DNA from 4 places in the Brevibacillus sp. HD3.3A genome. Region 1 is predicted to be linked to each of the others. Evidence: riboswitches for the same ligand, from Rfam matches in the RefSeq annotation. Region 1 holds a riboswitch; each other region holds the start of a gene.

Region 1 (5,784 bases):
ATGTGCCCGGCTGATCGATATCAAACTGATGAAAAGTGGAAGCCTGGTAAATCGGAACCGACGACGCACCTGTAAACGGATCGATGCCTGTGGAGCCATGCAAAACTTTTGTCGCGAAATTCATCGAACAGCCCCCCCAACGACGAGACTTGCATCCAGCGCTTGAAACAAATCAGCGATCAAATCATCCGGATGTTCAATCCCCACCGAAAGCCTCAGCAATCGATCGCACACGCCGACATACGCCCGCACTTCCTCGGGGATGTCTGCGTGAGTCTGTGTCGCCGGGTACGTACACAACGACTCTACCCCGCCAAGACTTTCCGCAAAGGAGACGACGCGCAAATTTTGCAGAAACAAGCCCACCTGCTCCTGGGAGCGTACCCGGAACGAAACCATGCCGCTGTATCCGCTCGCCTGGCTCGCCTGAATCTCATGCCCGGGATGCTCTTCCAGTCCGGGATAAAACACTTCGGCAACGGCTGGATGTTCTTTCAGCTTTTTCGCTACCGCGAGCGCATTCGACTGGTGTCTGTCCATGCGCAGCGCCAACGTTTTCATGCCGCGCACCAGAAGCCAGCTATCCTGCGGCCCCAGCACCGCGCCGATCGAATTGTGCAAAAACCGGATTTTTTCCGACAACTCCTCGCCCTTTGTAACGATCAACCCTGCCAGCACATCGTTGTGTCCGCCCAAATACTTCGTTGCGCTGTGCAAAATCACATCAGCCCCAAGCTCTAGCGGGCGTTGACAATAAGGAGTCATGAACGTGTTGTCTACAATCGTCAAAAGCCCGTGTTGCTTGGCCAGGCTGGTTATTTCACGAATATTTGTAATCTGCATGAGCGGATTGGTCGGCGTCTCGACGAAAATCGCTTTCGTCTCTGCGCGCAGCGCCTTTTTCACCGCTTCCAGATCGCGCAAATCTACGTAAGTAAAAGCAAGCCCGTAACGGGAAAGCACTTGTTCAAACAAGCGATACGTCCCGCCGTACAAATCGAGCGATACGATGAGGTGATCGCCTTGGGAAAACAACCCCATTACCGTATGGACTGCCGCCATCCCGGACGCGCAGGCAAAGCCGGCATCGCCTCCCTCTGCCTCAGCGATTGTCTCTTCCAAAACAGAACGGGTAGGATTCGCCGTCCGCGTATAGTCAAAACCTGTGCTCTGTCCCAGCGCCGGATGGCGATAAGCGGTAGCGTAGTAGACGGGGAAGCTCACCGCACCCGTTTTCTCATCTTTGCCTACGCCTGCCTGAATCAATTTTGTTTCCAGTCTCATACCGTAATTCTCTCCCTCCAATGATGTCGAGGGGCATGAAAAAAGCCCCCTTTCCTCTGAAAGAAGGCTTTGTTTACGTCGCCGTAAGCAAGACCTTCTCATCTTTCAGAGTTAAAAAACTCTGCAGGAATTAGCACCATTATCTCCCCGTATGAACGAACATACAGGTGATTGGTTGCCGGGCATCATCGGGCCAGTCCCTCCGCCTCTCTGGATAAGAAGTTTGCTATTCAATTTGAATGACCTAATACTAAAGGATAGCGCTGTTTCTTGTCAACAAGATTTTCCACAAGAGTGTGACAACCGCGCCTACGCTTTTTTCAAGGCGTCCATGACCTGATTGTCCAGCTTCGCTGCGGCATTTTTGTCGTATGTCTTTTCGTACTGAGGCTCTACGGATATGCGCGAACCGTAAAACATCACGTCTCTGACAGAGTCAATCGCAATCTCCGCCATCGCAAGCTTCAGGGGAACCCCTTCCAGCCGTTCTGCCTTCAGCTCGGCGCGCCCGTTGATCGCAAAAGAAGAGCCTGCCCCGATCAAATGCAGCACGACCTGCGGTTCTTTGGCGATATTGGCGAGAATGCGGGAGCGGCTGTCTACAGCAAAACGGATGAGTCCGCTGTTCACAGCAAAAGTCCAGGACAAGGAACTGACGGATGGCGCACCTGTCTCGTGATCGACTGTGGCCAACGTCACAAAGCGCTCTTTTTGCAGGAGCGCGAACAGTTCTTCCGATAAGGTTTGGGATACGGTTTCAGCCATTCGGATGCCTCCTCGTATACTTTTGTACGTCTATTGTACCCCTCCCGCAAGCCGGAGGCAAACCTTTCCTCCCCGCCTTGATTCTGGTCGGCTTTTTCCCTAAACTGGTAGAAAACAATGCTTCCAGGAACAAGGAGGTTGAAACAAGTGGCTCCTACGCCTACAGATCGGCTCATGCACAAAATAGATCAAGTCCTCCACGAGCTTCAGGAAGTGCGGAAAATGAACGAGCGCATGGATAAGATCGCCATGTTTTTGGAGGATATCCGGCTTGCTGATGTCATCCAAAATTACACAGCCCCGCGCAAGCTGCTCTGGATCAATTTCCTCGCAGGTCTTGCCCGGGGTCTTGGTTTGACGATTGGGACTGCTATCGTTCTCGCACTGCTCGGTTCGCTACTGACACAATTTCTCTCGATCCCGATCCTCGGCGACTACATCCGCGAACTGGTCGATTACGTCCAGACTTACAAACAGCCGTAACAGCAGCTACTTGTCTTTCTTTTTGTCACGATCGTCGTCATCTTCGTCACGATCGCGGTCATCGTCGTCCCGATCGTCATCGTCCCATTTGCCATCGTGTTTCTTCCAGAAGCCGTACGCTTTGCCATTCGGATGCTTGTGCTTCTTCTCATCCTCATCATGCTTAGGCGGCGCGACGATGACCTTCGTGCTCAGGACGATGTCTGCTTGCTTGACCAGCTTGTCTTTTACATACAGTTCAAGCTGAATCGCTTTGGCCGTGTACGAGCGATCTTTGTACGTCAATTCCAGCGTGTACTCGCCCTTGTCATTGGGCTTGATCTCTTTTTTCTTGCCGTCTGGTTTAATCGCGAAAAGCTTCGCCTTTTGCTTTTTGTCCCAGCCCTTGACGGTACCTTTCAGTTCGATCTGCTTTTTCTTTATGTCGTGCACAGCTGTGCCCGCAATGCTGTAGTCTACTGCCGGATTGTTGTCCGGTGTCTTATTCGGCTCAATCGCAATCGAGTCCTCGTCCACCTTTTTCCCGGCCTCATACACTTCGATCACAGCCTTGCTGCTCTTGGCATCCGTCGTCGGATTCTCGAAAGTCACACTGAAGCTGTCAACGTTATCGAGCAGCTTTTTCAGGCTGGCCTCTTTTCGCACGCCGTTATACGTGACGACAACCCGCTCCGCCCCGTGCTTGACAATCCCTTTGACTTGCCACTCTGCTTTTTTCGCGTCATAAACCGTGAACATATGGAGCAGCCTGTTTTTGTCCTCTTCCGTTTGCGCTACGAGCTTTACTTTCTCCGTGTCGGCAAGCACGCTTCCCGCAAAAGCCTGAACAGTCACATACTGCTCGGCGGACGTACCGACGGCAGGGAAGCTGACGGTAAACGAGTGCTCGCTGGTCGGCACCGTCTCGATGATATCACCGTTCGGCTTGGTCACGACCACCTTGGTCACGTCCGGTGTCACAAGACCTTTGATGTACACCTTGTCGCTTTTCGTCTGGGCGCTCACGCTGACCAGTTGCTCATCCGCTTTCGGGCTGCGCACTTCCAGCCAGATGTCGTTGTAGTAGTCGCGATAAATCCGCTCCCATTCCGCCTTGTTCGTTTCCATATACGATTGCAACTTTACGTTCAAATTAATTTTATCGACGATAATGTACAGATGGTCTGCCTGTGTTTTCAGGAGCGTGTTCAGCGTAGCCGGATCGCTTTGGACAAGCTCCTTGAGCTGATATCGGGTCGCTTTCTGTCCTTGCTCATTCATGACTACCTTAGATGTTTCGGCTGCTCCTGTCGAGCTTGCGTCCGCCAGAAGCGGTGTCAGGCAACCGATGAGTCCCGCCGCTGTTACGACAGCCAAAACGGGCCTGGTCATGATTTTTTTCATTGTTGTTCCCCCTCTATTCTGCCAGTCATTCCCTCTGTGCCCAGGGCAACCATACAGACGGCGCATTTTTTTCAAAAGTTGCATCCGGAAGAAAACCACTCCTAATGGCCCATTTTCCGCTTGCAGAACCAGTTTGTTTTGAGGCTAATCACCCGCACCTGGATTAAAAAAGACTCCCGCAAGCCTCGGATTCGTCCCCAAGGCTTCGGGAGTCTTTTTGTTTCGCTCATCAACAGTTGAATTTCGGCTCGTTTTCAATCGCAGCCAGCAGGCTCTCCACCGCTTCCGCGGGATAGCGGTTATCTACCGCACCCGCTTCCTGCTTGCCCGACAAATGATACCAGCCGTTTTCCACCCGGTACGAAAGCTCGCTGATGGCATGATCCTCCAGCAACAGCTGGGCAAAAAACGCGGCAGTGTCGAGCGCAGACTGATCGTCGGGGCGGGCTTCTGCCACAACCTGAATTTGCAGCCAGTTAAAAAGGGCATCTTCACGCTTCATGAGAAATCCTCACTTTCGCTCTGTTTGCTCCGGCTTGATGCGCAATTTCACAACGACCAAAATCGCAATGGCAACCAGCATCGCGCTCTTCACCGGCAGTTGGACATCCAGAATGGCAAAAATAAGCGCACCTGCGAACAGCAAAATGTACAAAAGCAATGTTTTCAAAATCGGCATGCGAATGCGGGTTGCAAATCCAAGGTAGTACACGATAATCAATTGCACAAACAAGATCCAAGCCCGGTTATGGTCTGCCCACAGGCGGAAGCTGTCAAACGCCGTGAGCTGATCCGGGTTGGCGGGTACGTAAGTTGAAGCAAGCTGTATCCAGTCCATCCTGATCTCTCCTGTAACGCAAAAGGATTTCTCGTTTCACATGCGGGAATCGACTGTTTCTTTTGCATCCTCTTATTCTGTTTCCACATTTTTATGTATCCTTTTTACTTTATCAGGTAACCGTTTCATTTGTCAAAATAGATCGGCACACACTTTGGCGCGCGCCAGTTACTGCCTATTTTTGGGCGAACATGCTATGATGGACAAGTCAAGTATGCCAAAAAGGTGGGAATCCAATGAGCTTGTACGATATTGCCGTCCAAACGATTTCCGGAGAAGAGACGACGCTTGCCGCTTACAAAGGACAAGTGCTTCTGATCGTCAACACGGCCAGCCAGTGCGGTTTGACTCCGCAGTACAAAGGACTTCAGGAACTGTACACAAAATACAAGGACAAAGGCTTTGCCGTGCTCGGCTTTCCTTGCAACCAGTTTGCGGGTCAAGAACCAGGCAGCGAAGCAGAGATCGCTTCCTTTTGCGAAAGTCACTACGGCGTGACCTTCCCGTTGTTTGCCAAGCTCGAGGTCAATGGCCCTGGCACCCATCCTTTGTACCAGCACCTGAAAGCACACGCACCGGAAGGCGAAAGCGAAGATATCGAATGGAACTTCGCAAAATTTCTCGTCGACAAGGACGGACAGGTGGTCAAGCGCATCGGCGCCCGCGTGCAACCGGAAGAGCTTGCAGCCGACATCGAAAGTCTTTTGTAGATCAACCAAAGTCAAAAAAGCCGCTTCGTCCCGGTCAGGGCAAAGCGGCTTTCTTGTTATTCACGCTTAGGCTTGCGGTTGTGCTTCCCAGCGTCTTTGTTTTTCATAGCGCTCACGATCCGATTTGTTCAGATACTTTTTGCGCAGGCGAACGGAATGCGGAGTTACCTCGCACAGCTCGTCGTCATTCAAGTATTCCAAAGCTTCTTCGAGCGTCAGCAGACGTGGCGTCTTCATTTTTACCGTCTCGTCTTTCGTTGCGGAACGCACGTTTGTCGCATGCTTTTCCTTGCAGACGTTCACAGTCAGGTCATTGTCGCG
Region 2 (5,784 bases), 1.7 Mb from region 1:
AATTCAGGTACGGTTGCAAATGGCTGATCGGGTACTGGCGCAGCACGTGTCGCTCGCAGTCTGGCGGCAACTGAATCGGAACGGTTCTGCTAATCGCCGAGCGGGCCGGCAGCGGAGCTTTTTTCTCCTGTACCACCACGTGTTGCGCCGTTGCCGCCGCTTCAGCGAGTTCTTGCTGCTCAGCGACCAGACGCTCCCGCTCGTTCGGGTTTTGCAAACGGTTGACGAGGTCGAGTCCGTCCATCGCATCCTTGGCGTACAACACGATTCCGTGGTATTCCGGCGCGATCCGGTTGGAAGTGAATTTGCGCGTCAAAGCCGCACCTCCGACCATCATCGGCACATCGATTCCCGCTGCTTTCAAGTCTTGCGCGGTAATGACCATTTGCTGGGCTGATTTGACCAAAAGACCGGACAACCCGATCGCATCCGGCTTCTCTTCCCGGCAAGCGGCAATCAGTTGCTCAGGCGGCACCTTGATCCCCAGGTTCACGACGTTGTAGCCGTTGTTTGCCAAAATGATTTCCACCAGATTTTTGCCGATGTCGTGCACGTCGCCTTTGACTGTCGCCAGCAAAATCTTGCCTTTGGCCGCCGCATCGCTCTTTTCCATAAATGGCTCCAAAAACGAGACGGACGCTTTCATGACTTCCGCGCTTTGCAGCACTTCCGCTACGATCAGCTGGTTTCCGTTAAACAGGCGGCCGACCTCTTCCATTCCTGACATCAACGGGCCGTTAATAATTTCAAGCGGCGCATACTTTTCCAGAGCCAGCTTCAAATCGTCAGTCAAGCCATCCTTGGAGCCTTCGACGACATATCGGGCGAGGCGCTCTTCCAAAGTCAGCGTGGAAGCTTCCACCCGCACTTCTTTTTTCTTCTGGCGGTAAAATTCGGTGAATGCAGCCAGTGTTTCGTCGTTTGTCTCGAACAGCAGCGCTTCCGCCAGCTTGCGCTCATCCTCGGGAATCGACGCGTAGCGCTCCAGCTTTTCTGTATTGACGATGGCAAAATCGAGTCCGGCAACCGTCGTGTGGTACAAAAACACGGCGTTGAGCACTTCGCGGCCCGCTGCTGGCAGCCCGAAAGACACGTTGCTGACCCCGAGAATCGTTTTGCACAGCGGCATCGCTTCTTTAATGAGGCGAATCCCCTCAACCGTCTCCTTGGCGGAACCGATGTACTGCTCATCCCCTGTACCGACCGGGAACACCAGCGGGTCGAAAATGATGTCTTGCGGGGCAATTCCGTACTGGTTGACCAAAATATCGTACGAGCGCTTCGCCACTTCCAGCTTCTTCTCGCGCGTGACAGCCATGCCCGCTTCCTCGATCGTTCCGACGACTACAGCCGCTCCGAACTTTTTGATCAGCGGCGCTACTTCTTCAAAGCGCTCCAGGCCGTCTTCCAGGTTGATCGAGTTGAGAATCGCTTTTCCCTGGGAATAGCGCAGGCCCAGCTCCATTACTTTTGCATCCGTCGAGTCGATCATCAGCGGAGCCTTGACCTTTTTCACGACGAATTGCAGGAATTTTTCCATATCGGCGTATTCATCCCGATCCGGGTCAGCCAAACAAATATCGATGACGTGAGCGCCGCGTTTTACTTGTGCCCGGGCGATATCTGACGCTTCCTCGTATTGGCCTGCGGCGATCAAGTCGCGGAATTTTTTCGAACCGATGACGTTTGTGCGCTCCCCTACCAACAGCGGGCGACTGTCATCTTCCACGTACACGACTTCGATGCCGGATACCGCGCTGACAGCCTGATCGACAGCCTGACGTGGCTTGCAGTCTTTCAATGCTTCTGCCATCGCCCTGATATGGTCGGGCGTCGTTCCGCAGCAGCCGCCCGCCACGTTCAGCCAGCCTTGTTCTGCAAAAGCGCGCATTTTTGTCGCAAGCCCTTGCGGTGTCTCATGGTAATGTCCGTTTTCATCCGGCAAGCCCGCATTGGGGTAACAGCTCACTCCGCATTGAGCCAGTCCGGACAGCGTGCGCAGATGGTCGCGCATGAACTCGGGGCCAGTCGCACAGTTCAGCCCAACGGACACGGGATTCAAATGCTCAAGCGAGATATAAAACGCCTCGATGTTTTGACCGGCAAGAGTCGTGCCCATCGGTTCAATCGTCCCGGACAGCATGACGGGCAACTCCACATCCAGCTCTGCGAACGCTTTGCGGATGCCGATTCCCCCCGCCTTGACGTTCAGCGTATCCTGCGATGTTTCCAGCAGCAGCACGTCGGCTCCGCCAATGATCAGTCCTTTTGCCTGACGATAGTAGGACTCCACCAGCTCCTCGAAGGTGACACCGCCTGTCAAAGCGAGCGTTTTCGTCGTCGGTCCCATTGCCCCTGCCACGTATCGCGGCCACTCGGTTGTGCTATAGGCATCTACGGCTTCCTTCGCCAGACGGGCCGCAGCGATGTTTAACTCCAGATCCTTGTCGGCGACATCGTACTCGGCCAACACGACGGAGGTGGCTCCGAATGTATTCGTCTCGACGATGTCCGCTCCCGCCTCCAAATATTTTTCGTGGATGGATCGAATGACGTCTGGTCGCGTCAAGTTCAAAAGCTCGTTGCAACCATCGTAGGCTTCGCCGCCAAAATCATCGGCGGTCAAGTTCGCCTGTTGCAGCATCGTGCCCATCGCACCGTCCAGAATCAGAATTTTCCGGGAAAGCTGTTCGCGAAAAGTGGGTTTCATTGACGTACTCCTTTTCTCCCTTGCGGCGTTTATTCTCGGCAGTTTTTTTGCACAAAAAAATCCTCTTCTTTGAAAGAAGAGGATTTGTCCGCGGATACAATTGCGCCTGAACCATCCTCTCATCTTTCAAAGCCGTAGCTTTGCTGGAATTGGCACCGGATTTTAACCGGTTGCCGAGGCTTCATCAGGCCAGTCCCTCTGCCTCTCTTGATAAGAGTTGTACCATGGTATTCATTTTTGACTTTCAGGTTTCATGTTTGACAGTATCTTAACACCGCGTCCTGTCTACGTCAATTGAGAATTTGTCTATTATTTACTGCTTTTCTCCCCGACTGCGCCCATTTTTGTGCTTACCGGGCATCCGCCCACGCCAATCTGTGCGATCGTGTATAGACTGTAGCATAACGGAAAGGAGGGGGAACAAACGTGAGTACATCTTACTGCGGAAATGGCATCTTTGGAGACTGCTTCGCACTGGTGCTCGTACTGTTTATCCTGCTGGTCATTGTTGGGTGTTCGTGTGACGACTGCTAGGTAAATGACAAGAAGAGGCTATCCCCCCGCCTTCCAGCTGGCTTGCGGGATAGCCTCTTTTTCTTGTCCTTACGGCTCGATTACAGCCTCGCCGCTTTTGGCATCGATGGTAATGAAACTGCTTGCCAGCTCTTCCTCGCTCCACGGAATGTACGCGAGTCTCGGACGATCCAGCCAATCGTTTTCCTGATCTTTTAACAGGTAAACAAGCCTGAGTGGCATGACGCGCAAAAACGACTCGGCAGCCTTTTGTTTGGAAACGACCTCGGCTGACGAAGGAAGCTCTATCAACTTGTGAGTCTCTCGCCAATTCCGGAAGCTGTTTACCTTCCCGGTCGAAGGGTCTACCGACACCTCGTAAGCGGCATCTGGCCCCTTGTCCAACACCGGAATCCCATCCTTGCTCATGACATAGCGGAATACCCAGTTGCCTGACGAAACCGGATTGGCTGCGCCAGGTTCCATCACTTGTGCAAGCTGCACTTCTTTTACGCCCGGATCGGCGTATTTGGCCAAAAAGAACACGGCTGCCTGCTCGGCCTGTTCGCGCTTCACGGTCACTTGCGTATTTGTGCGGGGAACGCGCAACCCAACTACCTGGCTCGTCTTCGCGTCGATCGTCACTTCATGCCAGCGGTCTTTGCTATCTGCCCAGTTGAATGATTTGTTCTTTTGGTGATCATCTACGGATTCCCGATAGGACATGCCTTCGACGTTGACGCCAAATTCCGTTTGCAAAAGCGCCTTCGCCTCTTCCTTCGTACGCACGATGACAGGCTGTTCGTGTGTCTCGAACGCATCTGCCTGCGGCTGCTCCCGCTGCAGCTGATCGTAGGCAAAGCCGTTGTTTCCCGTACCGTAGTTGATCTTGCCGCTATGCGCATCAATGTACCAATCAAGGAAAACCGGCCTTCCTTGTTGGAAAAAGGAAACCGCTGCCCTGTATTCCAGTGTCGGCTGTTTCAGCGCCTTCCCTTCGGACATGTGCTGCACGTATACAAGCTTCATATTTGCGGCCAGCTCGTTTTCGGCGGCGCTTTTCGCCACAGCTTCCGCAGCATCCGGGAACGAAGACGGGGAATACGCTCTCGTCGGTTTGCTGAACATCAGAAGACGTCCGGAGCTGCCCAGTTCAATATCCAGCACATCTTCCATGACAGGTAACCCGTTATGATAACGCATGAATTTTTCCGCGCTATTCGATTCCACATGGCGATAGTTCGCGCTGTCAGCTCCAAGCAATCGGCCGAGAAGCTGCTTCGCTTGCTTTAACGCCTCTGCTTCATTTGGCTTTTGCGCTTCTTCGTTGCGGTCCCGCTGAATCCGGTACAGATCGATGTCTTGCCCGTTGCCGATTTCGCTCACCATCGCTGTCTGGCCTTCGTCGTTCACTTTGCCCAAAACCAGCGCCCAGCCATCTCGAGTCAGCTGTTTGTTGTAGACAACCGGGAACGGATTCAGTTCAGTCACGGAGGCGGCGAATTTGGCAAACAGCTTCTGCTCCTGCTCGTTCAACCTGCCGAAAAAGGCGACGCGCTCCTTTTTGTCCACCTGGACAGTCAAGACATCGTACGGGACAGGCTTGCCGTTTTCCAACCGCTGATAGCTGACGTTCATCCACGTTCCGTTGCGCCAATCCTCATCCGCATAAACTTCTGTCGCCTGATGCGCGTAAACCTTCGCTTCTTCACCGAGCGCGGTCTGCAAAAATGCTTGCGCGACTTTCTCTGCTTGCGCGGGCGCAATCGTTGTTTTCTCGCCGTCACTGCTTGCGTCCAGCAAGTAGCTTTCGATCCGCCCCGTCCGGGTGTCATACGCGACTTGTCCGATTGCCCTGTCCTTTTGCAGCAAGGTCACAAGCGCAATCCCATCCAGCGTCTCGCCTTTGCGCAGTGTGACACCGCCAAGCTCAGGGACTGCCTTTTGCAGCGGAGCCAGCGCTTGTTCCGGTGAAACGGCCTGCTCCGCGGTTTTGTCCGTTTGATGCGCCGCCGCTGCGCTCGTTCCATTTTTTTGCGGCGACATGGACGGCAGAAAGCCCTCTCGCACCCCTAGCACGGTCAATGCCAGACAAGCCGCAAGCGATCCCGCCATGACTAACTGCTTGTGATTTTTCTGCTTTTTCTTCCCGACCTCCATCCGAATCCTCTCTTCCATTTCCCGGGTAAACTTCACTTCCGAAGCTGCCGCTTTCCCTGCTTCGCGTACAGCTTCACGCAGCCCCTGATCTAGTTCCATTCCAATCCCTCCTTTTCACACAATGCCCGAAAATGTTTGCGCGCCCGATGCAGCTGCGTCCGTACCGCATCCTCGGAAATATCCAGCACTTGTGCTACTTCCTTAATTGACAAATCTTCATAGTAATGAAGTACCATGACCTTTCGATACAAAGGCGACAGCATCATGACTTTCTCGGCGATATGTACCTGGTCCAGTTGCTTGAAAACGGACGATTCCACGTTCCCTTCCGCCACTTGTTCCGGCACGGTTTCTTTCGGGGAGACAAACGTAGAAAAGATTTGCCGGAACGACCACGATCG
Region 3 (5,784 bases), 340 kb from region 1:
CAGGCGGAAAGAACGGCGATTTTCGTCGGGGAGAGAACTAGATTATGAGACAGAAATGGGAATCCTATCCGAGCAGCATTCGTCTTCTGGCGGTTGCTGCCATCATTTTTTCTACGGGTATGGCATGTATATGGCCGCTCGTCACGATTTACATTCACGATTACTTGGGGAAGCCGCTGCCTGTAGCGGGTTTTTTGCTGTTATTGAACCAGGGCGCGTTTTTGATCGGAAGCATCACGGGTGGCATGCTGTTTGACCGCTGGGGAAGAATGCGGACGATCATAATCGGCTCTGTCGGCATTATTTTGATTACAATCGGTCTTGGACTTACGCACGATTTTACCGTGTATACGATCCTGCTGCTGTTAAACGGGCTGTTCTACGGAACGCTGTCTCCTGTCATGAACGCGCTGGCGGTCGTTTTGTGGCCGGAAGGCGGGCGCAAAGGAATCAACATGATTTACGTCGCGTTGAATGCGGGAGTGGCGGCAGGCTCGGCGCTGGGCGGACTTTTGGCGAGCGTATCGTTTTCCTGGACCTTTTTCGGGAACGCACTCACGCAAATGATCGTTCTCGCCATCTTCGTGATCTTTTTGCCGCGCCATCTGAAAGCGGCGGAGAATCGGCCACTGCCTGCTTCGCCAGCGGGCGAGTCGGACACGAGCAAGACCGATGCTGACGGACAGCTTGGCGCACATGGCGCAGGAGAGCTTCAGCCAACGCGAAAAGTGGTTTGGGGAGCCTTGCTGTTTTTGTGCAGCGGCTTGCTGATCAGCTGGATTGTGTACGTGCAATGGACGACGGTGTTGTCGACTTACATGCAATCTTTGGGCATCTCCTTGCGCCAGTACAGCTTGCTGTGGACGCTGAATGGCGGCTTGATCCTGTTTGGTCAACCGCTGATCGCCTGGGTCATTCGCCGCTTTGCTCGCACGCTGAAAGCGCAAATGCTGCTCGGCTCCTACGTCTTTGCCTTGTCGATGCTGATTTTGTCGCAGTCGACCTCCTATGCGGGCTTCGTCGCCGCGATGTTTATCATGACGTTGGGCGAAATGCTCGTCTGGCCAGCCGTTCCTGCCGTAGCCGCACAAATTACGCCAGCAGGACGGGAAGGCTTTATTCAAGGGCTGATCGCGGGAACAGGCTCGGCAGGGCGGATGCTCGGACCGTTGCTCGGCGCGATCATTTTCCAGCACTTTCAGGCGCAAGGGCTTTTGTACATCATGGCAGGGCTTGCGCTCTTGTCCGTGGCGTTTTTCGCCTTCCACACAACGTTTTTGAATCGCCGTCAAAAGGTGGCTGTGCCAACCGCAGAAAAGATGTAGCGAAAAAAGGCGAGCGCCTGCGGGGAAGCATCTTGACACGCCGAGAGCAGGCAATGTAGTATGAAGAAGATTAAAAACAGTATATTCCGTGTGATTTACTTATGAAGAGAGGCGGAGGGACTGGCCCTATGAAGCCCGGCAGCGGATCTGCGCGTGTAGCGATGCAGATGCTGTGCCAATTCCAGCAGGAGTATTCCTGACAGATAAGGACGTGACCAAGCTGATCTCCCCCTTTTTCTGTACGGAAAAAGGGGGTTTTTGCTGTATGGGCGAAAAGAAAGGAACTGAAGAGAAATGCGTATCCAACCTTCCGACATGATTGACCGGCTGCCAACCCAATTTTTCGCGACGCTGGTAGCGAAAGTAAATAAAGTCATCGCCAACGGGCACGATGTGATCAACCTGGGGCAGGGAAACCCGGACTTGCCGACTCCTCCCCACATCGTAGAAGCGCTGCAAGCACATACAGCCAACCCGCTTCACCACAAGTACCCGCCTTTTTCCGGCCGACTGGAACTGAAGCAGGCTGTTGCGCACTGGTACAAACAACAATTTGACGTAGACCTTGATCCGGAAGAAGAAGTAGCGGTTTTGTTCGGCAGCAAAACAGGACTGGTGGAAATTTGCCAGGTGCTGATGAACGCAGGCGACGTCGCGCTCGTACCGGACCCGGGCTATCCGGATTACTGGTCGGGTGTGGCGGTCGTCAATGGTCGGATGTCGATGATGCCGCTGACAGCAGAAAATCAGTTTTTGCCGGACTACAGCAAAATTCCGCAAGCCGATTTGGATCGGGCCAAGCTGATGTTTTTGAACTATCCGAATAACCCGACAGCGGTGAACGCGCCGTTTGAATTTTACGAGGAAACGATTCAATTTGCCCGCAAGCATGAGATCGTCGTCTGCCACGACTTTGCCTACGGCGCGATCAGCTACGACGGCAAAAAGCCGGTCAGCTTCATGCAGGTGCCAGGGGCAAAAGAGGTCGGTGTCGAGTTTTACACTTTGTCCAAAACGTACAACATGGCTGGCTGGCGCGTAGGGGCGATGGTCGGCAACCGCGAGCTGGTGAGACTGATCAATTTGATTCAGGATCATTATTTCGTCAGCCTGTTCGGTGCTGTGCAAATGGCCGCGGTAACCGCGATGACCGAATCGCAGCAATGCGTTCGGGATTTGGTGGCTGTTTACGAAAGCAGACGAAACGCCTTGTTCTCCAATCTGCACCGCATCGGCTGGCAAGCGCCGCCGTCCCAAGGCTCGTTTTTTGCCTGGCTCCCGGTTCCAGCCGGATTCACTTCCATCGAGTTTTCCGATTTGCTCTTGGAAAAAGCGCATGTCGTCGTTGCTCCCGGTGACGGCTTCGGCCCTACCGGGGAAGGATACGTTCGCGCCGCGCTGTTGTCGAGTGAAGAACGTCTGGCCGAAGCGGTACAGCGCATTGAGAAATTAGGACTGTTTGCCAATACCAAATAGGATGAGAACGGACCGCACTTTCCTGCATGAGAAAGTGCGGTTTTTGTTTGGAAATCAGGGGATAGCAGGAGATTTTCTGGGTAAAATGTAAGGGCCATGCGTTTTGGAAACCAAGACAGGCAAGGCGAATAAAAATCATTCTCACCGTTGACAGATAATGATTTTCATTATAGGATGGTAATGATAATTGATCTCAGCAAGAGCGGGAGGGTACTATGCGCTATCAGATTAACGGTTACACGGACATGTATACGGTGATCGCCAACGAGCGGAAGATCGGTGGAGCCATTGAAGCAGCTCAGGTTCGACTGCGCACGGGAGAGATTTTTGCCAATGCGGTTCTCACTCGTTTGGAAATGTCAGGTGCGCATTTTTGCTCGATCGGATTCGTCACAGAAGAAGGCAAGCGGCTGATTGTGCACGTAGATGATATCAGCATGATCGCAGATGCGCGCCATGTAAATGTATGTGAGCTGACCAATGAATGCATGCGTGCAGAGAAATGCGCGGATCGCTTGAAGCGTTTGAAGCGTCTCTGTGAGCTGAACGAAGGAAGCTGTACGCCGACTTTCCAGGAAGAAGCGCTGCTTTTGGCAGAGGACATCGGACTGGATGAAGCACGCGGACACGTAGACTTGTCTTTCTTGCCGCAAGCAGAAAAGGCTCGTGTTGTTCGCATCGCGTAGAATAGCTATTTGATTTACATAATCGCCCCTTTCCCTTTTACTGGTCTTATCCCCGTCAAGTGGACAGTTCAAAACAAGCCCTTGCTTTACGCAGCCTCAGCTCGGTATTGAACTGGGCTGAGACTGCGTAAACGAGCTTGAATCCGTTCGTGATTGTAAAAATGAATGTAACGTTCGATTGCTTTATTCACCTCTTCTTCGGTTCCGAAGGAATCCAAATATATACATTCTGTTTTGAGGTGGCTGAAAAAGCTTTCGATACAAGCGTTGTCCAGGCAGTTTCCTTTTCTCGACATACTTGGAGTTATGTTATACGCTTGTAATAGATTCTGATATGCTCTGGACGTGTACTGGCTTCCCTGATCGCTATGTAGCAGGACGCCATTCACGTCTCTTTTTTGTGTCGCTGCCTTCACAGTATCTAAGACGAGGGATAAATCATTCTGTTTGCTGACTTTATAGGCAATTACCTCATTATTGAAAAGGTCGTAAATGACAGACAGATACAGCCGTCTCCCGTTAAAAATGATATAGGTAATATCTGTAGCCCATTTTTCAGTAGGTCGTGACGCAGCAAACTCACGGTTCAACTTGTTTTCTGTTATCACGATTGGCTCTTTGCGTCCATAATACTTTCGTTTCCTGCGAATACGTGATTGGATCCCCAACTCTTTCATCAGTCGGTACACACGCTTATGATTAATTCGAATGCCATGGACCCGGTATAGCCACATCTTAATTCGAGGATATCCGTATATTCCATTGACCCCTTGATGACAATGCAAAATCAGCTTTTTTAACTCTTGGTCTTCCGCGTATTTTCTCGTCGGGTTCTTCTGTAAGTGCAGCCACTTATAATAACCACTTTTTGATACTTGAGCAATTTTGCATAGTAACAGAACTGGATAACGATCCGCCATCTCAGCAATAATCCGAAAAATTACTGTTTTTCCCTGATCCTTCTTCTTTCCCCCTTTCTGGCTTCTAAGAGCTTTTTTAAGAATTCTACCTCCGCTTCAAGACGCCTAATTCTTTCATCTGAAGCCATGGGGTTTTTACGAGGCCTTCCCATGCTCATCCCTCCGGCTTTGCCTCTTTGGTCTACCAATCCTTGTACACCGTGATCTCTGTATTTTCTAACCCATCTACGGAACATCCGTAAATCCAAACCGTAGGTTTCTTGAATTTGTTTATACGTAGCTCCTTGTTCAAACCATTCCACTACTTGTGTCTTAAATTCAAGCGAGTATGTCATTTTCCCCATAAAGAATATCCCCTCCAAATAAACAGTAATGGTCTTTCTTTTTACTGTCTACTTAAAGGGGATAATATCATACAGCGGAGAGGGGCTTTTTGCGTGCGGGCGTTGATGCTGCAAAAACCGGATGAAGCTCTGGACCGGATAAGGCATGATGTCGTCCTGGCGATAGACGAGGCAAATGTGCCTGCGATTGACGTAGCCGGGCAGTTCGCGAACGATCAGCTCACCAGTTTCGCTTTCGCGCACGACGCTGCGGTACGGCAGGACACTGACGCCCATGTTGTGTTTGGTCGCTTCTTTGATCGTCTCAATCGCCCCCAGCTCCATGCGCACTTGCCAGCGCAGCTGGTTTTCCTGGGCCCAAAGTTCAGCAAGCTCGCGTGAGGTGGAGCCTGCTTCGTGAATGAGAAATGGCTCGGATTGCAAATCAGTCAGCTCGATCACGCTTTTTTGGGCAAGCGGATTTTGCGGAGCGAGAACGAGGCGCAGTTCGTCGGCAAGCAGCGGAATGACATGCAGACCGTCCTGGGGCTGCATGGACAACGAGACAATCGCCAAATCGATCTCAAAATCGCGCAGCAGCTCCATGAGCGGCCGCGCTTTTTTTACGGTCAAAATCGGCAGGACGTGCGGATGCTCCGCCTGAAATGAAGCCAGATAAGGGGGAAGATAGTAGGTGGCAGGCGTATAGCTCGCCCCGATTTTCAGCGTTCCTCTGCCGCCGTGGCGAAACTCCTCCATGACTTGTCCGGCCTCTGTGAGCAAAGTGGACACTCTGCGGGCATAAGGCAAGAGCGCCGCTCCTGCTTCCGTCAGGCGAAAGTGCCGCGGCTGCTTGTAATACAGCTCCACGCCGAGGTCGCTCTCCAGTTTTTTCAGGTGAAAGCTGACGGTTGGCTGCTTGATATGCAAAGCTTCGGCGGCTTCGGTCAGCGACTTGCACTGAGCGGAAACGGCAAATACGCGCAATTGCTGAATATTCATCGAGTCGATCCCTCCGCCACCAGTATAGATATTCTCTATCGTTCCATCAATA
Region 4 (5,784 bases), 1.4 Mb from region 1:
ACGAGCATAGAAAGTGGTGGACCATCAACGATTTGGCGAAAGAATGCCAGCTTCCGGTGAGTACGACTTATCGCCTCCTGTACACTTTGATGAATCACGATTTGGTGGAGCACGATGCGGCGACGAAGCAGTACACGTTGGGAATCAGGTGGATGGAGTTTGGACTTCGCGTCCTGGATCGGATCGATTATCGCAAAGTGATCAAACCGATGATTGAGGAGCTGGCCAGAGAAGTCGAGGAAAGCGTTTATTTCAGCCAGCCGAGCGGTTTGGAGTCGATCGTGGTCGATCGAGTGGACAGCCAGCACAATATTCGCATCTACGATCAGCTTGGCTTGCGCATCCCGATGCACATCGGTGCAGCGAACAAGGTCGTTTTGGCGCACATGCCAGAGGAGGAAGCGAGGCAGACCGTGCTTCAACTCGTCGGCGAGGAGGAGACGCCTGCATTTATGGAGAAGCTGGCCCAGATTCGCAAGGCTGGTTACGCGGTGAGTTTTGCGGAACGGACAGAGAATACTGCTTCTGTTGCCTCTCCGATTTTTGATTATACGCAAAAAGTAATCGGTGCTCTCAGCATCGGAATCGTCACCTTTGATTTGAAAGAAGAACGGTTGAACTATTTGATCGAGCGCGTGCAGGATGCTGCCCACAAAACATCGCAGCGGCTGGGGAGCATATAATTTTTTGGTCCATATAATGGAAAATTTTCTGCTATATGAAAATAGCAACGTCTTTTTCAAGGCCGTCAGCTCGGGAAATCGGGAAACGGCCTTTCTTGATCGGCGAACTTGTATAATTGCTTCCAAAACTTTACATAGTAAAATGAAGAAAGGCATAGAGCAGGGGGCACAAGTGGGTGGAGCTGTTCAGTGAAAGCTTGATCGTGATCGGGCGGGTTTGCTCGATTTTGCCGCTATTGTTGGTTGTGACGCTATTCATGGGAAAACGCTCGATTGGCGAGCTGCCTGTTTTTGATTTTATGGTGATCATCACGTTAGGCTCGGTGGCAGGGGCCGATATCGCCGAACCGAACGTCCACCATATCCCCATAGCTGTCGCGATTGTGACATTGGGCGTGCTGCAACGAATCGTGTCGCAATGGTCGGTCGTTTCCAGGCGCTTTGGCAAAATGGTCACGTTTGAGCCGACGGTTGTTTATTACAACGGCGAGTTTCTCGTCGATCAGCTGAAAAAAATCCGCTATTCCCTCGACAACGTGCTGCAAATGCTGCGGGAAAAAGATATTTTCGATCTCGCCGAGATTGATATGGCGATTATCGAGGCCAACGGGCGTTTGACGGTCTTGAAAAAATCGGCACAGCAGACCGTGACGAGACAAGATTTGCAAATCAAGACGGCTTCGACAGGCATTTCCTTGCCTGTGATTATCGAGGGGAAAATATGCGCAGAAGTGTTGACCTATCGCGAGCGGGATGAAAACTGGCTTTTGCAGGAGCTACATAAAAGCGGCGTCGCGGTTGAGCAAGTATTTTTAGCTACATTGAACCGGCAAAACGATTTGCTGTTTTTTGAAAAACATCCGAAGAACGAGCAACAAGTGCCGCCCGTTCATCATTAGAAAAAGGGAACAGAGCAATCAAACATGCGGAAGGATCGTCACGGATCGCTTGACAGAACGGTTTGGTCAGGCGGTCTTTTCTATGTAACATTTCCTTTTGCCTGCGACTATTTGGCTGAGCAAGAAAAAAGCCGGAAGAGGCCGCTGGTGTTTTCTTACGGCCGAAGATACTCGCTTGCAAATCCTTTAATCAAAAATATTTTATCAATTTAAAATTATTTGATAAAATAAACGCGTATGTCATCCAAGCCGAGGAGGAATGGCTGTGCTGGTTTTGAAATCAATGGAGCAATGTACGGTGGCAGAGACTGTTTTAGCTTACAACAGAGGGTTTTCCGGGTACTTTTTCGATCAGTCGAAGACGGCGGACACGCTCATCTGGAAAATGGGGAAAGAAGAGTTGTCGCCAACGCATTCGCTGGTTGCGTTTGTAAACGGCGAGCCTGCCGGAATTGTACTGAATGGAATTTGGGAGCGGGACGGGCAAAAAGTTGGGTGGAATGGTGGGACAGGGGTAGCGCCGGAGCATAGGCGGAGCGGAGTCGGCCAAGCCTTGATGGAAGCGACTTTGCAAATATATCGGGAGCAGGGTGTACAGCTTGCGGCGCTGGTCGCCATTCGGGAGAACGACAGGGCGATAGCCTTGTACGAGAAAATAGGCTTCGCCGTCTGTGACCAGTCGATTTTTCTGGAACAAAAAGCTCATGACCACAAGCGGTCACATCCAACTTCGCTGAAAAACGTCGAGGCGTCTTCCACAGAAGAAGGCGTGCTTTCCGCTTTGCAAAAGGAAGCAAGTCCGTCCTACGAATTGCTTGAAGGCATGCCGGATGACGTGTATTCATTGGACTTTTGGACCAAACCGCTTTGGGATATTCAGTGGAGAACGATTGAGAACAAGCAAGCGGTACTCGTCCGCGATGAGAACAAACAAGTAATCGGCTATGCCTTGTACAGACGGATTTTTGAAAACGGAAAACAAACGACAGCTTTGCTGTTTCAGTGTGAGGCAAGGCCGGAACGGGCCGACCGGGAGGCGATTGTCAGAAGTGCTCTTGCCCATGTGTTTTCGCCATGGGACAAGGAGCTGTATCGCCTCACGGTCAATTTGCCAGTTTCCAACGAAATGGCCATCCGTATTTTGCAAAGGGCAGGTTTTGAGGTGATGGCCGAGCAAGTATTCATGACCAGGTCGCTCGTTTAAGCCCAGATCACTCGACTGACGGCTAGGGTTGCGCGTGATACGGAAACGTGATCGTGAATTTGGTGCCGACTTTTGGCTTGCTGGACACGCTTACCGACCCGCCGAACGCGTGGATGACGTGATAGGAGTACGTAAGCCCGAGACCGGTTCCGCTTGTTTTCGTCGAGAAATAAATGGACCCGAGGCGTTTGATCTGGCCTTCGTCCATCCCGATGCCGTTGTCTTTGATGATCAGCATGGCGTTGCTTTTCTCAATGAACAGCGAGAGGGACACTTTGCCGTTGACCGTCTCCTCACAAGCTTCGATCGCATTTTTGATGAAGTTGACCAAGACTTGTTTGAACTCGTCGGGATTGGCCAGGATCGTGACAGGCTTTTCATAAGCTTGCAGCTCCAGCTCGACATTGTGCATATTGGCAAAAGGCAGCATGACTTCCCGCACGACGTAAAGCTGGTCGCATACGTTGATTAGCTCGGTGCGCTCCTTGAGCGGCTTGGACAAAGCGAGATACTCGGTCAGGATCGCTTCCGTCCGCTGGATTTCGTCCATGCTGATGCGGATGTACTGATCGGTTTTCGTAATATTTTCAGGATTTTCCTGGATCAGGCGCAAAAATCCTTTGACCGCTGTGAGCGGATTTCTCACCTCGTGAGCAAGCGATGCGGCGACATGGCTCATCGTTTCGATTTTTTCATTTTGGGCGTGTCGAATAAACAGTTCTTTGTCGGATACGCACTTGCTAAATAGCGACAACAAAAGCCAAATTCCGACAAAGTTTTGAACGGGGATCACGAACAAGTAGTAGGCAGGATGATGGGATACATAGGTGGGAAAGTATAGATAGGTCAACCCCAAAGCTACCAGGGAAAAGAGCGCGCCCGTCAAAAAAATATACAGTGTTTTCCGATAACTGGCTTTGTAACGCCGATACATCAGGAGGGAGATGGAAAAGGTGACAACCAGGGCAAGCAGCGCGAGCCAGATGCCTTCACCACCCAAATAATAGCGGTATAGCGCGGACTCGATCAGCAAGACCAGCGCGATCCGCACTCCCCCATAGACTAGGGCAAAAAATACGATGATGTGCCTGATATCGAAAATCACGCCTTCCGAGACGCTGGTCGCGAAGGTCATGGCCAGAAACATGCAAATCGAGCTGGTCACAAGAATGAAAGCGCGGCTGTAATTGCGCATTCGGTCGCGGTAATAAATATTGAACAGGACAAATGGCGTCAGAGCAAAAAACATCTGCAAAATTACTTCTTTTAGTAGAATCATCGGACATCCCCATCGCAAATTTGCATGGCTGCTTCAATCTACGATATTTCGACAAGAGCCTACACGATTCCTCCAAAATTTGGACGCGCCGACGGAATAAATTTAAAGGAGAAAAGTTTTAAAAACCTAGTTGACAGATGGGTAAAACACGGATTATAGTCTCTATATACTAATACAAAGGTTTCGAAAATAATAACTACTCTTATCCAGAGAAGGCTGAGGGAATGGCCCTATGACGCCCGGCAACCTAGCTGGCAAGATCAATGTCTTGCGAGCCAAGGTGCTAACTCCAACAGGTAGCGATACCTGACAGATAAGAGGCGCGAATCTTGTCGATCAAGCCTCTTTCATCTGTTGAAAGAGGCTTTTCCTTTTGGAAAGGGAAGGTCGTCGCCTCCTCAGCTTGCAGCACAACAAGGAACAAAGAAAAAGGGGGATTTTTCGATGAAAAAGAAACTGGGCCTTATCACATCACTCGTACTGGCAGTATCGGTGGCCTTGACCGCGTGCGGCGGCGGAGCCGATACGAAAAACACGGCGGCAAACGGCGCTTCCGGCGAAAAAGCGAAGCGGATTGCCCTGATCATGCGCCAAAATGTAGGAACGTTTTCGGCTCAATACATTAACGGTGTGAAGCAGGAAGTCGAGAAAAACGGCGGAGAGCTGACAGTATTCAACGCAGATACGGATTTGTCGAAAATGGCGTCGAATCTTGACGCTGCGGTCAACCAAAACTTCGACGGCATCCTGATCGACCACGGTACAGCGGAAGCGTTGCAACAAGGTACGCAAAAAGCTGTCGACAAAAAAATCCCGGTCGTTCTGTTCGACACAGACATCAAGCTGCCTGGCGTGCCGATTGTTGAGCAAGACGACAACAAGCTGGCAGAGCTGAGCCTGGAAAAGCTGGCGGCAGATTCCGGCGGCAAAGGCAACATCGTGAAAATTTGGGTGGCAGGCTTTGCCCCGATGGAAAAACGTCAGGTGACTTATGAAGCGTTCCTGAAAAAATATCCGGATATCAAGGAAGTCGCCGCTTTCGGTTCCGCGACAAACAACACGGCGCTGGATACCCAAGCACAGATGGAAGCCATCCTGAAAAAATATCCGAACAAAGGCGACATCACGGCTGTATGGGCATCTTGGGATGAATTTGCCAAAGGGGCAACCCGTGCGATCTTGCAAGCAGGCCGCACAGAAATCAAAGTATACGGCATCGACCTGAGTGATGAAGACCTGCAACTGATCCAGGAAGCAAATTCGCCATGGGCAGCGACTGCAGCCGTAGATCCATCGAACATCGGACGCACTCACGCAGCGGCTATTTTCCAAAAAATCAAAGGCGAGCAAGTGCCAGACAGCGTGAAGCTGAATCCGGTGCTGGTGAAACAAGAAGATTTGCCTAAGGACAAAAAAGTGACAATGGGCGACTTGTCCCAGTACGTGAAAGAGTGGGGCAAGTAAGCATATAAAGCTGGTTGATTTGGCTATTCCCGTTGATCAGTCAACGGGAATCTTGCTTATTTAAGGGGGGGGCGAAAAGTGTCCAGCTTGCAGATGAAAGGGATTGTGAAGCAGTTCTCCGGCGTTCCTGCGCTGCGTTCGGTCGATTTTGAGGTCAAGGCTGGCGAGGTTCATGCGCTTTTAGGAGCGAATGGAGCGGGGAAAAGTACCTTGATGAAAATTTTGACGGGCGCGTATCAGTCTGACGGGGGGAGC

The links. Region 1 has a riboswitch for S-adenosylmethionine ahead of HP435_RS18370 (aminotransferase class I/II-fold pyridoxal phosphate-dependent enzyme). Riboswitches for the same ligand answer to the same signal wherever they lie in the genome.
Region 2: linked by a shared signal. The riboswitch ahead of metH (methionine synthase) and the one ahead of HP435_RS18370 (aminotransferase class I/II-fold pyridoxal phosphate-dependent enzyme) in region 1 are both predicted to bind S-adenosylmethionine.
Region 3: linked by a shared signal. The riboswitch ahead of HP435_RS20205 (pyridoxal phosphate-dependent aminotransferase) and the one ahead of HP435_RS18370 (aminotransferase class I/II-fold pyridoxal phosphate-dependent enzyme) in region 1 are both predicted to bind S-adenosylmethionine.
Region 4: linked by a shared signal. The riboswitch ahead of HP435_RS25140 (sugar ABC transporter substrate-binding protein) and the one ahead of HP435_RS18370 (aminotransferase class I/II-fold pyridoxal phosphate-dependent enzyme) in region 1 are both predicted to bind S-adenosylmethionine.

The regions. Positions count from the first base shown of each region.
Region 1 is NZ_CP085874.1:3,977,735-3,983,518, forward strand. It holds gene HP435_RS18365 (trans-sulfuration enzyme family protein) at 1-124, opposite strand, end outside; gene HP435_RS18370 (aminotransferase class I/II-fold pyridoxal phosphate-dependent enzyme) at 121-1,284, opposite strand; SAM riboswitch class I at 1,380-1,505, opposite strand; gene HP435_RS18375 (pyridoxamine 5'-phosphate oxidase family protein) at 1,594-2,049, opposite strand; gene HP435_RS18380 (DUF5665 domain-containing protein) at 2,224-2,532, shown strand; gene HP435_RS18385 (hypothetical protein) at 2,539-3,915, opposite strand; gene HP435_RS18390 (hypothetical protein) at 4,145-4,417, opposite strand; gene HP435_RS18395 (YlaH-like family protein) at 4,427-4,753, opposite strand; gene HP435_RS18400 (glutathione peroxidase) at 4,990-5,463, shown strand; gene typA (translational GTPase TypA) at 5,530-5,784, opposite strand, start outside.
Region 2 is NZ_CP085874.1:2,316,060-2,321,843, reverse strand. It holds gene metH (methionine synthase) at 1-2,710, opposite strand, end outside; SAM riboswitch class I at 2,827-2,927, opposite strand; gene HP435_RS11380 (YjcZ family sporulation protein) at 3,137-3,244, shown strand; gene HP435_RS11375 (YcdB/YcdC domain-containing protein) at 3,314-5,482, opposite strand; gene HP435_RS11370 (sigma-70 family RNA polymerase sigma factor) at 5,473-5,784, opposite strand, start outside.
Region 3 is NZ_CP085874.1:4,315,587-4,321,370, reverse strand. It holds gene moaC (cyclic pyranopterin monophosphate synthase MoaC) at 1-41, shown strand, start outside; gene HP435_RS20210 (MFS transporter) at 45-1,325, shown strand; SAM riboswitch class I at 1,422-1,535, shown strand; gene HP435_RS20205 (pyridoxal phosphate-dependent aminotransferase) at 1,620-2,801, shown strand; gene HP435_RS20200 (hypothetical protein) at 3,017-3,487, shown strand; gene HP435_RS20195 (IS3 family transposase) at 3,574-4,491, opposite strand; gene HP435_RS20190 (helix-turn-helix domain-containing protein) at 4,428-4,751, opposite strand; gene HP435_RS20185 (LysR family transcriptional regulator) at 4,800-5,732, opposite strand.
Region 4 is NZ_CP085874.1:5,371,699-5,377,482, reverse strand. It holds gene HP435_RS25160 (IclR family transcriptional regulator) at 1-683, shown strand, start outside; gene HP435_RS25155 (DUF421 domain-containing protein) at 860-1,582, shown strand; gene HP435_RS25150 (GNAT family N-acetyltransferase) at 1,848-2,786, shown strand; gene HP435_RS25145 (ATP-binding protein) at 2,809-4,065, opposite strand; SAM riboswitch class I at 4,265-4,385, shown strand; gene HP435_RS25140 (sugar ABC transporter substrate-binding protein) at 4,510-5,529, shown strand; gene HP435_RS25135 (sugar ABC transporter ATP-binding protein) at 5,608-5,784, shown strand, end outside.